DNA from 2 places in the Salinicola sp. DM10 genome. Region 1 is predicted to be linked to the other one. Evidence: predicted binding sites of a transcription regulator. Region 1 holds the regulator's gene; the other holds the start of a gene.

What was found. The regulator sigma-54, encoded in region 1, starts transcription at its own class of promoters, with help from an activator protein. The targets are predictions, from matches to a motif close to TGGCACNNNNNTTGCTNT.
Region 2: urtA (urea ABC transporter substrate-binding protein) is a predicted target of sigma-54. The motif match lies at 3,741-3,758, and genes of this name have one in related genera.

What each region holds. Positions count from the first base shown of each region.
Region 1 is NZ_JAFLEN020000002.1:515,234-520,716, forward strand. It holds gene pmbA (metalloprotease PmbA) at 1-191, shown strand, start outside; gene J0A90_RS10970 (HPr family phosphocarrier protein) at 295-570, opposite strand; gene rapZ (RNase adapter RapZ) at 557-1,471, opposite strand; gene J0A90_RS10980 (PTS sugar transporter subunit IIA) at 1,479-1,958, opposite strand; gene hpf (ribosome hibernation-promoting factor, HPF/YfiA family) at 1,969-2,277, opposite strand; gene J0A90_RS10990 (RNA polymerase factor sigma-54) at 2,393-3,817, opposite strand; gene lptB (LPS export ABC transporter ATP-binding protein) at 4,022-4,747, opposite strand; gene lptA (lipopolysaccharide transport periplasmic protein LptA) at 4,779-5,309, opposite strand; gene lptC (LPS export ABC transporter periplasmic protein LptC) at 5,306-5,483, opposite strand, start outside.
Region 2 is NZ_JAFLEN020000002.1:409,017-414,499, forward strand. It holds gene J0A90_RS10520 (BCCT family transporter) at 1-1,271, opposite strand, end outside; gene J0A90_RS10525 (acyl-CoA dehydrogenase C-terminal domain-containing protein) at 1,673-3,472, shown strand; gene urtA (urea ABC transporter substrate-binding protein) at 3,823-5,130, shown strand; gene urtB (urea ABC transporter permease subunit UrtB) at 5,244-5,483, shown strand, end outside.

The DNA of each region.
Region 1 (5,483 bases):
ATTCGCGCGGGGCGGCCGGGTTCTGGGTGGAAAACGGCGATATTTCGCATCCGGTGGAGGAGTTCACGGTCGCCGGTAACCTGCGCGAGATGTTCGCCGCCTTGCAGGGCGTGGGTGACGACATCGATCGCCGCGGCAGCGTGCATACCGGCAGCTGGCTGGTGGATGGGATGACGCTCGCCGGCCAATAAGAGCGGGGTAGCCAAAGGGGAGTAGGCCCGTGAGCGCGGGCCTGTTGAGCACGGAGATATTGAGCGCGGGGCTATTCGTCCTCGTGGCTATTCGTCCTTGTGGCTATTCGTCCTCGTGGAAGCGGGCGTCGAACAGCGCGGTGATCGCTTCCATCGCCGGTTCCGCGTCGTCACCCTCGGTGACGATCACCAGCGGGGTGCCGCAGGGCGCGGCCAGCATCAGCAGCGACATGATATTGGCGGCATCGGCGATACGGTCGCCGTGGTGCACCGCGACCCGGGCGGTGAACGGCTGACAGCACTGCACCAGTTTGGTCGCGGCGCGGGCATGCAGGCCGCGGCGGTTGGTCAGCCGCAGTTCACGTTCACGCTTGGGCATCACCACCCCGCTCGGCCGGGACGTCGTCGGATAGGGCGGTATGCACCCCGAGCTCGCGATGGCGCAGGCGGATGTCGACGTCGTCGTGACGGAAGTGGTGCGCCAGACGCTCGATCAGATAGACCGAGCGGTGATGGCCCCCGGTGCAGCCCACCGCGACTGTGAGATAGCTGCGGTGGCTGGCCAGATAGGCCGGCAGCCAGCGGATCAGCCAGGCATGGATATCGCCGGCCATGGCGTGGACGTCGGGGTACTGCTCGAGAAAGCTGACGATCTCGTCGTCGCGACCGTCGAACGCGCGCAGGTTCGGGTCCCAGAAGGGGTTGGGCAGGCAGCGCACGTCGAACACCATGTCGGCATCCAGCGGCACGCCGCGCTTGAAGCCGAACGACTCGAAGGTCAGCGTGAGGCGCCCGCCGCTGTGGCGCGCCACCTGTTCGCTGATGCGCGCGCGCAGATCGTGGACCGACAGGCCGCGGGTATCGATCACCAGATCGGCGACCCGCCGGATCGGCGCCAGATAGACCTGCTCGTTGTCGATCGCCTCGGCCAGCGTCATGTCATTGCCGCGGGTCAGCGGGTGGCGGCGGCGGGTGGCCGAGTAGCGCTCGAGCAGCACCTTGGCATCGGCGGTGAGATAGACCACCTGGGTATCGATGCCACGCTCGCGCACACCTTCGAGCAGCACCGGAAAGCGCTCCAGCGCCTCCGGCAGATTGCGCGCATCGATACTCACCGCCACGTTGGGCCGCGAGGGCGGCGCGGACCTGAGCTCGTCGATCAGCGGCGCCAGCAGGTTGGCCGGCAGGTTGTCGATGGCGTAGTAACCGAGATCCTCGAGCGCCTGCAGCGCAATGGATTTCCCCGACCCCGAGCGGCCGCTGATGATGACGAGTCGCATGCAGTCCCTATCCGTCTTCGCTGTCCTGGTGATGGCGGATGGCGTCGACCAGCGTGTCGTGGAGCGCGCGCTGCGAGCCGGCCTGACGCAGCTTCTGGCGCACGCTGCCTTGATTCATGATGCCGGCGACCTCGGCCAGCAGCGAAAGATGGGCATCGTCTGCCTCCTCCGGGACCAGCAGCACGAACACCAGATCCACCGGCTCGCCGTCGATGGCATCGAAGTCGATGGCATCCTCGAGGCGCATGAAGCCGGCCAACGGCGTCTTGCAGTGCGGGCTGCGCGCGTGCGGAATGGCGACCCCGTTGCCGATGCCGGTACTGCCCAGGCGCTCGCGCCCGATCAGGCGGCTGAACACCTCCTGACTGTCCAGGCTGGGCGTATTCTGGGCGATGAAGGTGCTGAAGAATTCCAGCAGACGCTTTTTGCTGCCCCCCGTCACACCGTAGAGGGTGCGTTCGGGGGGCAGAATGGTTTCCAGAGTGATCATCGGGGAATTAACGGGCGCCTGCGCCTTGCGCGCGGGCCTGTGCCTTCTCTTTGTGTTTGACCAGCTGGCGATCCAGCTTGTCGGTCAGGGCGTCGATCGCGGCATACATGTCGATGTCGCTGGCTTCGGCATGTATGTCGCCGCCCGCTGCGTGTAGCGTGCAAGCCGCTTGCTGACGCTCTTTCTCGATGCTCAACGTCACCTGAACGTTGGTGATGTTGTCGTAGTGGCGCTCCAGACGTGCGAGTTTCTCGTCGACGTAGTCCCGCAGGGCGTCGGTCAGTTCGACGTGATGGCCGGTGACGTTCACTTGCATGGCGCGCTCCTGTTGCGGCTTATGTGGCACCTCTGATTGTAACCCTTTTCTCCGCGCTGCAAAGGGATCGCGGGCGATTGATCGCCGCGGGCTGGCGTGAATTCTAAAAGTCCATTCAAGACAGTCGCTTGCGTTCGCTGGAGGCGGGGATGCCCATGGCCTCGCGATACTTGGCCACGGTGCGCCGGGCGACACTGATGTCGGCCTGCGCCAATAGCTCCACCAGCTTGCTGTCGGAGAGCGGCTTGCGCGGCGACTCCTCGCCGATCAGCTTTTTGAGGCGTGCCCGAATCGCGGTGCTGGAGACGCTGTCGCTCTCACCGCGCTGGCCCACCTGGCTGGAGAAGAAGTACTTGAGCTCGAACACCCCGCGCGGGGTGTGGATGAACTTTTGCGTGGTCACCCGCGAAATGGTGGATTCGTGCATGTCGACGCTGGTAGCGATGTCGGCCAGGATCAGCGGTTTCATCGCCTCTTCGCCGCGCTCGAGGAAGTCGACCTGGCGCGCCATGATCTCGCGACCCACTCGCAGCAGGGTGTCGTTGCGGCTGGAGAGGCTCTTCATCAGCCAGCGTGCCTCCTGCAGGTGCTGGCGCAGGAAGGTGTTGTCGTCGCTCTTGTCGGCGCGCCGGATCAGCGCGGCGTAGTCGGGCTGGATGCGCAGCCGCGGCAGTGCCTCGGCATTGAGTTCGATGCGCCAGCCGTCCTGAGTCAGGCGGGCCACCAGGTCGGGAATCACATAGTCCTGCTGGCCGTGGTCGAAGGCCTGGCCGGGGCGCGGGTCGAGGGTGCGAATGGTGGCGACGACGCGCTCGAGTTCGGCGTCGTCGAGGCGCAGGCGGCGCTTGAGCTGGCGTCGGTCGTCGCCGGCCAGCGCCTCCAGGAACTGGCGCACCAGCCGCTTGGCCTGGGGCAGCAGCGGGGTGTCAGCGGGCAGGGCGCCGAGCTGCAGTAGCAGGCATTCGCGCAGGTCGCGGGCGCCCACGCCGGTGGGGTCGAACTGCTGCAGCCGCAGCAGCATGCGTTCGACATCGGCGCTGGTGACCGCCCCCGGGTACTGCTCGCGCAGGCCCGCGGTGAGCTCGTCGAGCGTGCCGTCGAGGTAGCCGTCGGCATTGATGGCATCGATCAGGCACTCGCCGATGAGGCGCTCCTGGGCGTCGAATTCGCCCATGGCGAGCTGCCAGTTGAGATGGTCGTGGAGCGTGGTGTCGGCTGCGTTGCGCTCCAGGTCCGGCCATTCGTCGGCGCTGGCCGGGGCGGCGCTGGGGGCGATGTCCTGGTAGGTATCGCTCCACTCGCTGTCGAGGGCGAGCTCCTCGGGGATGTCGCTGGCCCACTCCGCCTCGGGCGTCTCGCTGACTGCCTGCTCGGCGTACTCTTCGTCCAGCTCGAGCATGGGGTTGGTCTCGAGCGCCTGCTGGATCTCCTGGCGCAGATCGAGCGTCGACAGCTGCAGCAGCTGAATCGCCTGCTGCAGCTGTGGCGTCATCGTCAGTTGGGCGCCGACGCGCAGTTGCAGTGAAGGTTTCATGGACATGGCATGGACACGCAAGGGGGCGGCGGTGGCCGCCGGTCGATAGGATGCCCTTACGTTACTGACTGCCTGCGGGGGATGCAACGCTTTGAGCGCTAACTTTATGCAAGAATTATGCCACGGTGCGTTCGGATGGGGCGTTGGTGGCTTCGAGAGGGAGCAGCCCGCTGCGGTGACGCAGCGGGCTGGGAAGGGGGCGGCGCGACCTTAGAGGCGGAACTCGTGCCCCAGATAGACATCCCGCACCCGCTGGTTGTCGAGAATCGCTTCCGGGCGCCCCTCGGCGATGATCTGACCATCGCCGACGATGTAGGCGTTGTCGCAGATATCCAGCGTTTCGCGCACGTTGTGATCGGTGATCAGCACGCCGATCTCGCGATCGCGCAGCTGGCGGATGATGTTCTTGATATCGCCCACCGAGATCGGGTCGACCCCGGCGAAAGGTTCGTCGAGCAGCACGAAGGCGGGCTCGGTGGCCAGTGCCCGGGCAATCTCCACCCGGCGCCGCTCGCCACCGGAGAGCGACATGCCCAGGTTGTCGCGGATATGGTCGACGTGGAAATCGCCCAGCAGCTGCTCCAGGCGCTCGCGGCGCCCGGCGCGGTCGAGATCCTTGCGCGTCTCCAGGATGGCCATGATGTTGTCGGCGACACTGAGCTTGCGGAAGATCGAGGCCTCCTGCGGCAGATAGCCGATGCCGGCACGGGCGCGCTCGTGCATCGGCGCGCGGCTCAGGTCGCGATCGTCGATATGCACGCTGCCGGCGTCGGATTTGACCAGCCCCACGATCATGTAGAAGGAGGTGGTCTTGCCGGCACCGTTGGGGCCGAGCAGGCCGACGATGCTGCCCTGGCGCAGGGTCAGGCTGAAGTCATGGACGACTCGACGCCCCTTGTAGCTCTTGGCCAAGTTGGCGGCCGTTAGCGTTTTCATCGCTTTCTTCCTTGCCTCGCGAAAGGGCGCGTCACTGGGTCTGCTGACGTGGCGTGAGCGTCATGCGCACGCGGCCGTCACCGCTGCCGTCGCCACTGGTGCTGGAGCGCGCGTTGACCCGGCGCGAGTTGAGATAGTATTCGACGTAGGCGCCGTCGAAGGTATCGCGTGCCTGATGCAGCTCGGCGTTGCCGATCAGCTCCACCCGGCGCTCGGCGGCGTGATAGACGATCTTGTCGCCCCAGCCCTTGACCAAGGCTTCATCGGGTGCAGGCTTCTGCTCCAGATAGGCGCGCTCGCCACCGCCGCCGGTGGCGGTCACCAGGCTCACTTCGCCATTCTTGCCGCGCTTGATCTCGACCCGAGCGGCCTTGAGCTGCATGCTGCCCTGCTGCATGTCGACCTTGCCGGTGTAGACCGCGGTGCCTTGGCGATCGTCGAGTTCGAGCTGGTCGGCGGCGATCTCGATCGGCGCCGCGGCATCGCTCTCCAGCGCCAGGGTGGGCAGGCTGGAGAGTCCCAGTGCGGTCAAGACCAGCAGTTGGCCGAGTTCTCGCCTCATGATCCTTGATCCTTAGGTTGCTGTGGCAGGCGGCCCTGCACGTTGTCGGTCAGACGCATGCGATTTTCATTGATCCAGGCGTCGAAACGATCGCCGCGCATGGTCTGGTTATGCTGACGCAAGACGGAGGAGGTGTCACTCCAGGCGTGCGCGCTACGGTTGTCGTAGTGAAGC
Region 2 (5,483 bases), 110 kb from region 1:
CCATCGCCGACCAGTTGGTGGATAGCGGTGTCGCCGAAGGCGGTCATCCAGATCACCGAGACCAGCGTGGGCACCAGCAGTACCGCGATCAGGAACTCGCGCACGGTGCGGCCACGGCTGACGCGGGCGATGAACATGCCGACGAACGGCGACCAGGAGATCCACCAGGCCCAGTAGAAGGCGGTCCAGCCGTGGACGAAGTTGGTGTCTTCGCGGCCGAACGGATTGGACAGTGCCGGCAGATACTTCAGGTAGGAGATGATGTTCTCGACGAAGCCGGTGGCGAGCAGCAGGGTCGGGCCGACGAAGATCACGAACACCAGAAGGATGAAGGCCAGCGCCATGTTGATCTGCGACAGCCGCTGTACGCCCTTGTCCACGCCCAGCATGACCGAACCCAGTGCCACCAGGGTGATGCCGATGATCAGCAGGACCATGGTCACGTTGGTGTTGGGCACGTCGAACAGATAGTGCAGACCGGCGGCCGCCTGGGAGGCGCCCAGACCCAGTGAGGTGGCCAGACCGAACAGCGTGGCGAAGACCGCCAGGATGTCGATGATGTGGCCCGGCCAGCCCCAGATGCGCTCACCCAGGATCGGGTAGAAGATCGAGCGCATGGTCAGCGGCAGCCCCTTGTTGAAGGAGAACAGCGCCAGCGACAGCGCGACCACCGCGTAGATGCCCCAGGGGTGCAGGCCCCAGTGGAAGATCGTCGCGGCCATGGCCAGCGACTGGGAGGCGGCGTCGTTACCCGCGGCGCCGCCCAGCGGTGCCCAGGAGTCGCCGGCCAGCGAGGTGCCGAAGTGGGTGATCGGCTCGGAGACGCCGTAGAACATCAGGCCGATGCCCATGCCCGCGGCGAACAGCATCGCGAACCAGCCGGCATAGCTGAAGTCGGGCTTGGCGTGCATGCCGCCGATGCGCACCTTGCCCAGCGGGGTGAAGATCAGCCCCACCGAGACCAGCACGAAGACGTTGGCGGCGAACAGGAACAGCCAGCTCAGGTTGTCGGTGAGAAAGCTCCTTGCCCCGTTGAAGATCGGCCCCATCTGCTCTGGCAGCGCCAGGGTGATGATGACGAAGAACAGGATCAGCAGCGACGAGATCGAGAAGACCTTGCCGTGCAGGTCGACGTCGAAGCCGAATTTGTTGGTCCTGATGTTGTCCTGACCGATCACGTAATCGGTATCGATCAGATTGGAGGGTCCCTCGGGGGCCGGTACGCCTTCCTGCGGCGCGGCCGGCTGCTTGTTAGGATCTTCTTGAGCCACTAGCCGTCTCCCTAATGATTACCACATGACGGATCGGGCCACGCCTTCAGGGCGTGGCGAGATCGCGTCCCGTTATTGACTCGCTGGCGGTCGCGGCGATGCGCCATTGCGCCTCTAGTCTGGCGGATCGTCACGAACGTGCAAGTTTTGTAATTATCCTGAATCAAGTCGGTGCTTCCAACCGTCCCCGGCGCGCGCGCCACGTATCTGCCCGCGACGCCGGGCCGCACAGCGTCTATACCAAGGTCGCAGGGCGTGTGGAACGAGACCGCGATTGCCTGGATAGCGGCGCTCGCGCAGCCTGCTAGACCAAGGTCAGAGTGCACGTCGGGTGGCATTCGACGTATATTGAAACGAACGTTTGAAACTGGCTGCATTCGACATTCGCCGCAGGAGAGGTCATGGCACACTATCGAGCCCCGCTGAACGATCTGCGTTTCGTGCGCGAAGAGGTCTTCGCCGCCGAGCGTGAATGGGCGGCGATGCCGGCGACAGCCGAGCTCAACGCCGAACTCGCCGATGCGGTGATGGAAGAAGCCGGGAGGCTGGTCAGCGCCGAGCTGTTGCCGCTCAATGCCAGCGGCGATGCCGAGGGGTGCCAGTTCGACGGCGCACGGGTGACCACGCCGGCGGGCTTCCGCGAGGCTTTCGCCGAGTTCGCCGAGGGCGGCTGGTGCGGGCTCGCCGGTGACCCGGCGCTGGGCGGTCAGGGCCTGCCCAAGCTGCTCACGCTGGCCTTCGACGAGATGCTCTATGCCAGCAACTCGAGCTTCGCGCTCTATCTGGCGCTCAACAACGGCGCCGCGCTGCTGCTCGATCAGTACGCCGACGCGGAGACCCGGGCGCGCTATCTGCCGCGGCTCTACGCTGGCGAATGGTTGGGCACGATGTGCTTGACCGAGCCCCACTGCGGTACCGATCTGGGTCTGATCAAGACCCGCGCGACGCCCAACGATGACGGCAGCTACGCAATCACCGGCAGCAAGATCTGGATCACCGGCGGCGAGCACGATCTCACCGACAACATCGTTCACCTGGTGCTGGCCAAGCTGCCCGACGCACCGCCGGGCGCCAAGGGCATCTCGCTGTTTCTGGTGCCCAAGCGCGTGGTCGATGACGCGGGGCAGGCCGGCGAGGCCAACGGCGTGGTGTGCGGCGGTCTCGAACACAAGATGGGGATCAAGGCCAGCGCCACCTGCGTGATGCACTTCGAGGCGGCGCGGGGGGAGCTGATCGGTGAGCCGCACCAGGGCCTGGCGGCGATGTTCACGATGATGAACTACGAGCGGTTGTCGATCGGTATGCAGGGTCTGGGCCTGGGCGAGATCGCCTATCAGAGTGCGATCGACTTCGCCCGCGAGCGCCTGCAGAGCCGTGCCCCCGGCGGCGCGGCGGCGCCGGACAAGCCCGCCGACCCGATTCTGGTGCATCCGGACGTGCGCCGCATGGCGCTGGACGTGCGTGCCTGGAACGAGGGCGGGCGGCTGTTCGCGGCCTTCGTCGCCCGCGAGCTGGACCGCGCCCGCTACCATCCGCAGGCCGAGACCCGCGCTGGTGCCGAGGAGATGGTCGCGCTGCTGACCCCGGTAGCCAAGGCATTTCTGACCGATCGTGGTTTCGAGGCCACGGTAGAGGCCCAGCAGCTCTATGGCGGCAGCGGCTATTGCGTCGAGTGGGGCGCCGAGCAGTTCGTGCGCGATGCGCGCATCGCCATGATCTATGAAGGCACCAACGGCATCCAGGCGATGGATCTGGTCGGGCGCAAGCTGGTGCGTAACGGTGGCGCCTATGTCGAGCGTCTGCTGGCGCGCCTGCGCGCGGACCTGGAGGACGGCGCCGCCGATGACACGCGCCTGCGGCCCTTCCATGCCGCTGCCGAGGCTGCCGCAACGCGGCTGGAACAGGCGACCCGTCAACTGCTCGAACGCGCGGCGCAGGATCCGGCCGAGGCCGGGGCGGCGGCCCACGACTATCTGCAGCTCACCGGTCTCAGCGTCTACGCCTGGATGTGGTGGAAGGCGGCTCGCGCGGCGGTGCGTGGGCTCGACCAGGGCGGTGCGCTGGGTGAGGCCGACTACCGCGACAAGCTGATCGTGGGGCAGCACTTCCTCGAGCGTCTGCTGCCGCGCAGCGACACCCACGCGCGCCAGCTCGAAGCGGCGGCGGCGGGGTTGATGGCCATGGATGAGCTGCGTTTCTGATTAACTGGCGCGAAGGCGCCAGCGCATTTCGATCGGTGGTTTGCACGCTTTTGGGGCGCTCGTGATACGAGCGTCTTTTTTTGTCTCCAATATGGTGCATCTGGCGGCTCGTCTTGAGGTGAAGCCAACACACTGTCTTGCTTCAGGAATTCGTTTTACCTGCGGGGGAGGTCGAGCGCCCAGAGGGGCTTGGCGGCCGGCCCGGGCGCGCGTTGAAGGTGCGTTCCGGGGCTATTTTTGTATACGAAAGATCTACAGAGAGGAAAAAGGGCACGGAAAATGCATGAGGGTAGGGGCAGGGTGCGCCGGCGGCGCCGGTCACCGAACCAGGGATCCTTCAGGAGCGTCTCATGACAACAACAGCCCTACGCAAACTGATCGCGACATCCGTGTTCACCACCACGCTGGCAGGGTTCTCGGCGCCGCTGCTGGCGGCCGACGATGGCCCGATCCGTGTCGGTATCCTCCACTCCCTTTCCGGCACCATGGCGATCAGCGAATCGACGCTGAAAGACGAGATGCTGATGCTGATCGATCAGCAGAACAAGGCCGGCGGGCTGCTCGGGCGCCAGCTGGAGCCGGTGGTGATGGACCCGGCCTCCGACTGGTCGCGCTACGCCGAGCAGGCGCGCAGCATGCTCACCGGTGACAAGCGCGTCGATGTCATCTTCGGCAACTGGACCTCGGCCTCGCGCAAGGCGGTGCTGCCGGTGGTCGAGGAGCTCGACGGGCTGCTGTTCTACCCGGTGCAGTACGAGGGCCAGGAGTCTTCCGAGAACATCTTCTATACCGGCGCCGCGCCCAACCAGCAGGCGATCCCCGCGGTCGACTATCTGATGGGGCAGGGCGTCGAGCGCTGGGCGCTGCTGGGTACCGACTACGTCTATCCGCGCACCACCAACGAGATCCTCGAGGCCTACCTCAAGGACCATGGCGTCGCAGACGACGACATCATGGTCAACTACACCCCGTTTGGCTTCAGCGACTGGCAGTCGATCGTCTCCCGGGTCAAGGATTTCGGCAGTCAGGGCAAGAAGACCGCGGTGGTCTCGACCATCAATGGCGATGCCAACGTGCCGTTCTACAACGAACTCGCCAATCAGGGGATCAAGGCTTCGGACATCCCGGTCGTGGCGTTCTCGGTCGGCGAGCAGGAGCTGACCGGCATCGACACCGCGCCGCTGGTTGGCCATCTGGCCGCCTGGAACTACTTCATGAGCGTCGACAGCGACGCCAACTACGACTTCATCGACGCCTGGGTCGCCTATACCGGCAACAAGGACGCGGTGGTCAACGACCCCATGGAAGCTCATTACATCGGCTTCAACATGTGGCTCAAGGCGGTCGAGTCGGCCGGTACCACCGATGTCGACGCGGTCAAGGACGCGATCATCGGCGTGACCGTGCCCAACCTCTCCGGCGGTGCGGCGACGATGATGCCCAATCACCACATCACCAAGCCGGTGATGATCGGCGAGATCCAGGACGATGGTCAGTTCAGCGTGGTGTGGCAGACCCCGACCACGGTGGCCGGTGATGCCTGGTCCGACTACCTGCCGGCGTCGAAGAACCTGATCAGCGACTGGCGCGCGCCGCTGCGCTGCGGAAAGCTCGATGTCGAGCGCATGGTCTGCGAGGACGGTGCAGGGGCCAACTGATCGGAGGCGGTGCCGGGCCGCGGCCATGCCGCGGCGCTCACCGCCCGAGCACGTGCCCGCGCCGTCCACCGGATGGCGCGGGGCCAACGGTAACGCAGCATGAGCGTTCCATCATGATGATGAATTTCCACGCCGGAGGCCGCCAGTGCGCTCGCCGGATCTGCCACTCGCTGCTGCTCGGCCTGCTGCTGTGCGCGGCATTGGCTACCACGGCATCGGCGGCGGTCGGCGAGCCCCAGGCCAGAGCGCTGTTGCAAGCGCTCGATACGCGCAGTTTCGAGGCCAAGGGCGAGGCCGCCCAGGCGATCGCCGACAGCCAGGCGAGTCAGAAGACGCGCTGGCTGCAGGCGCTG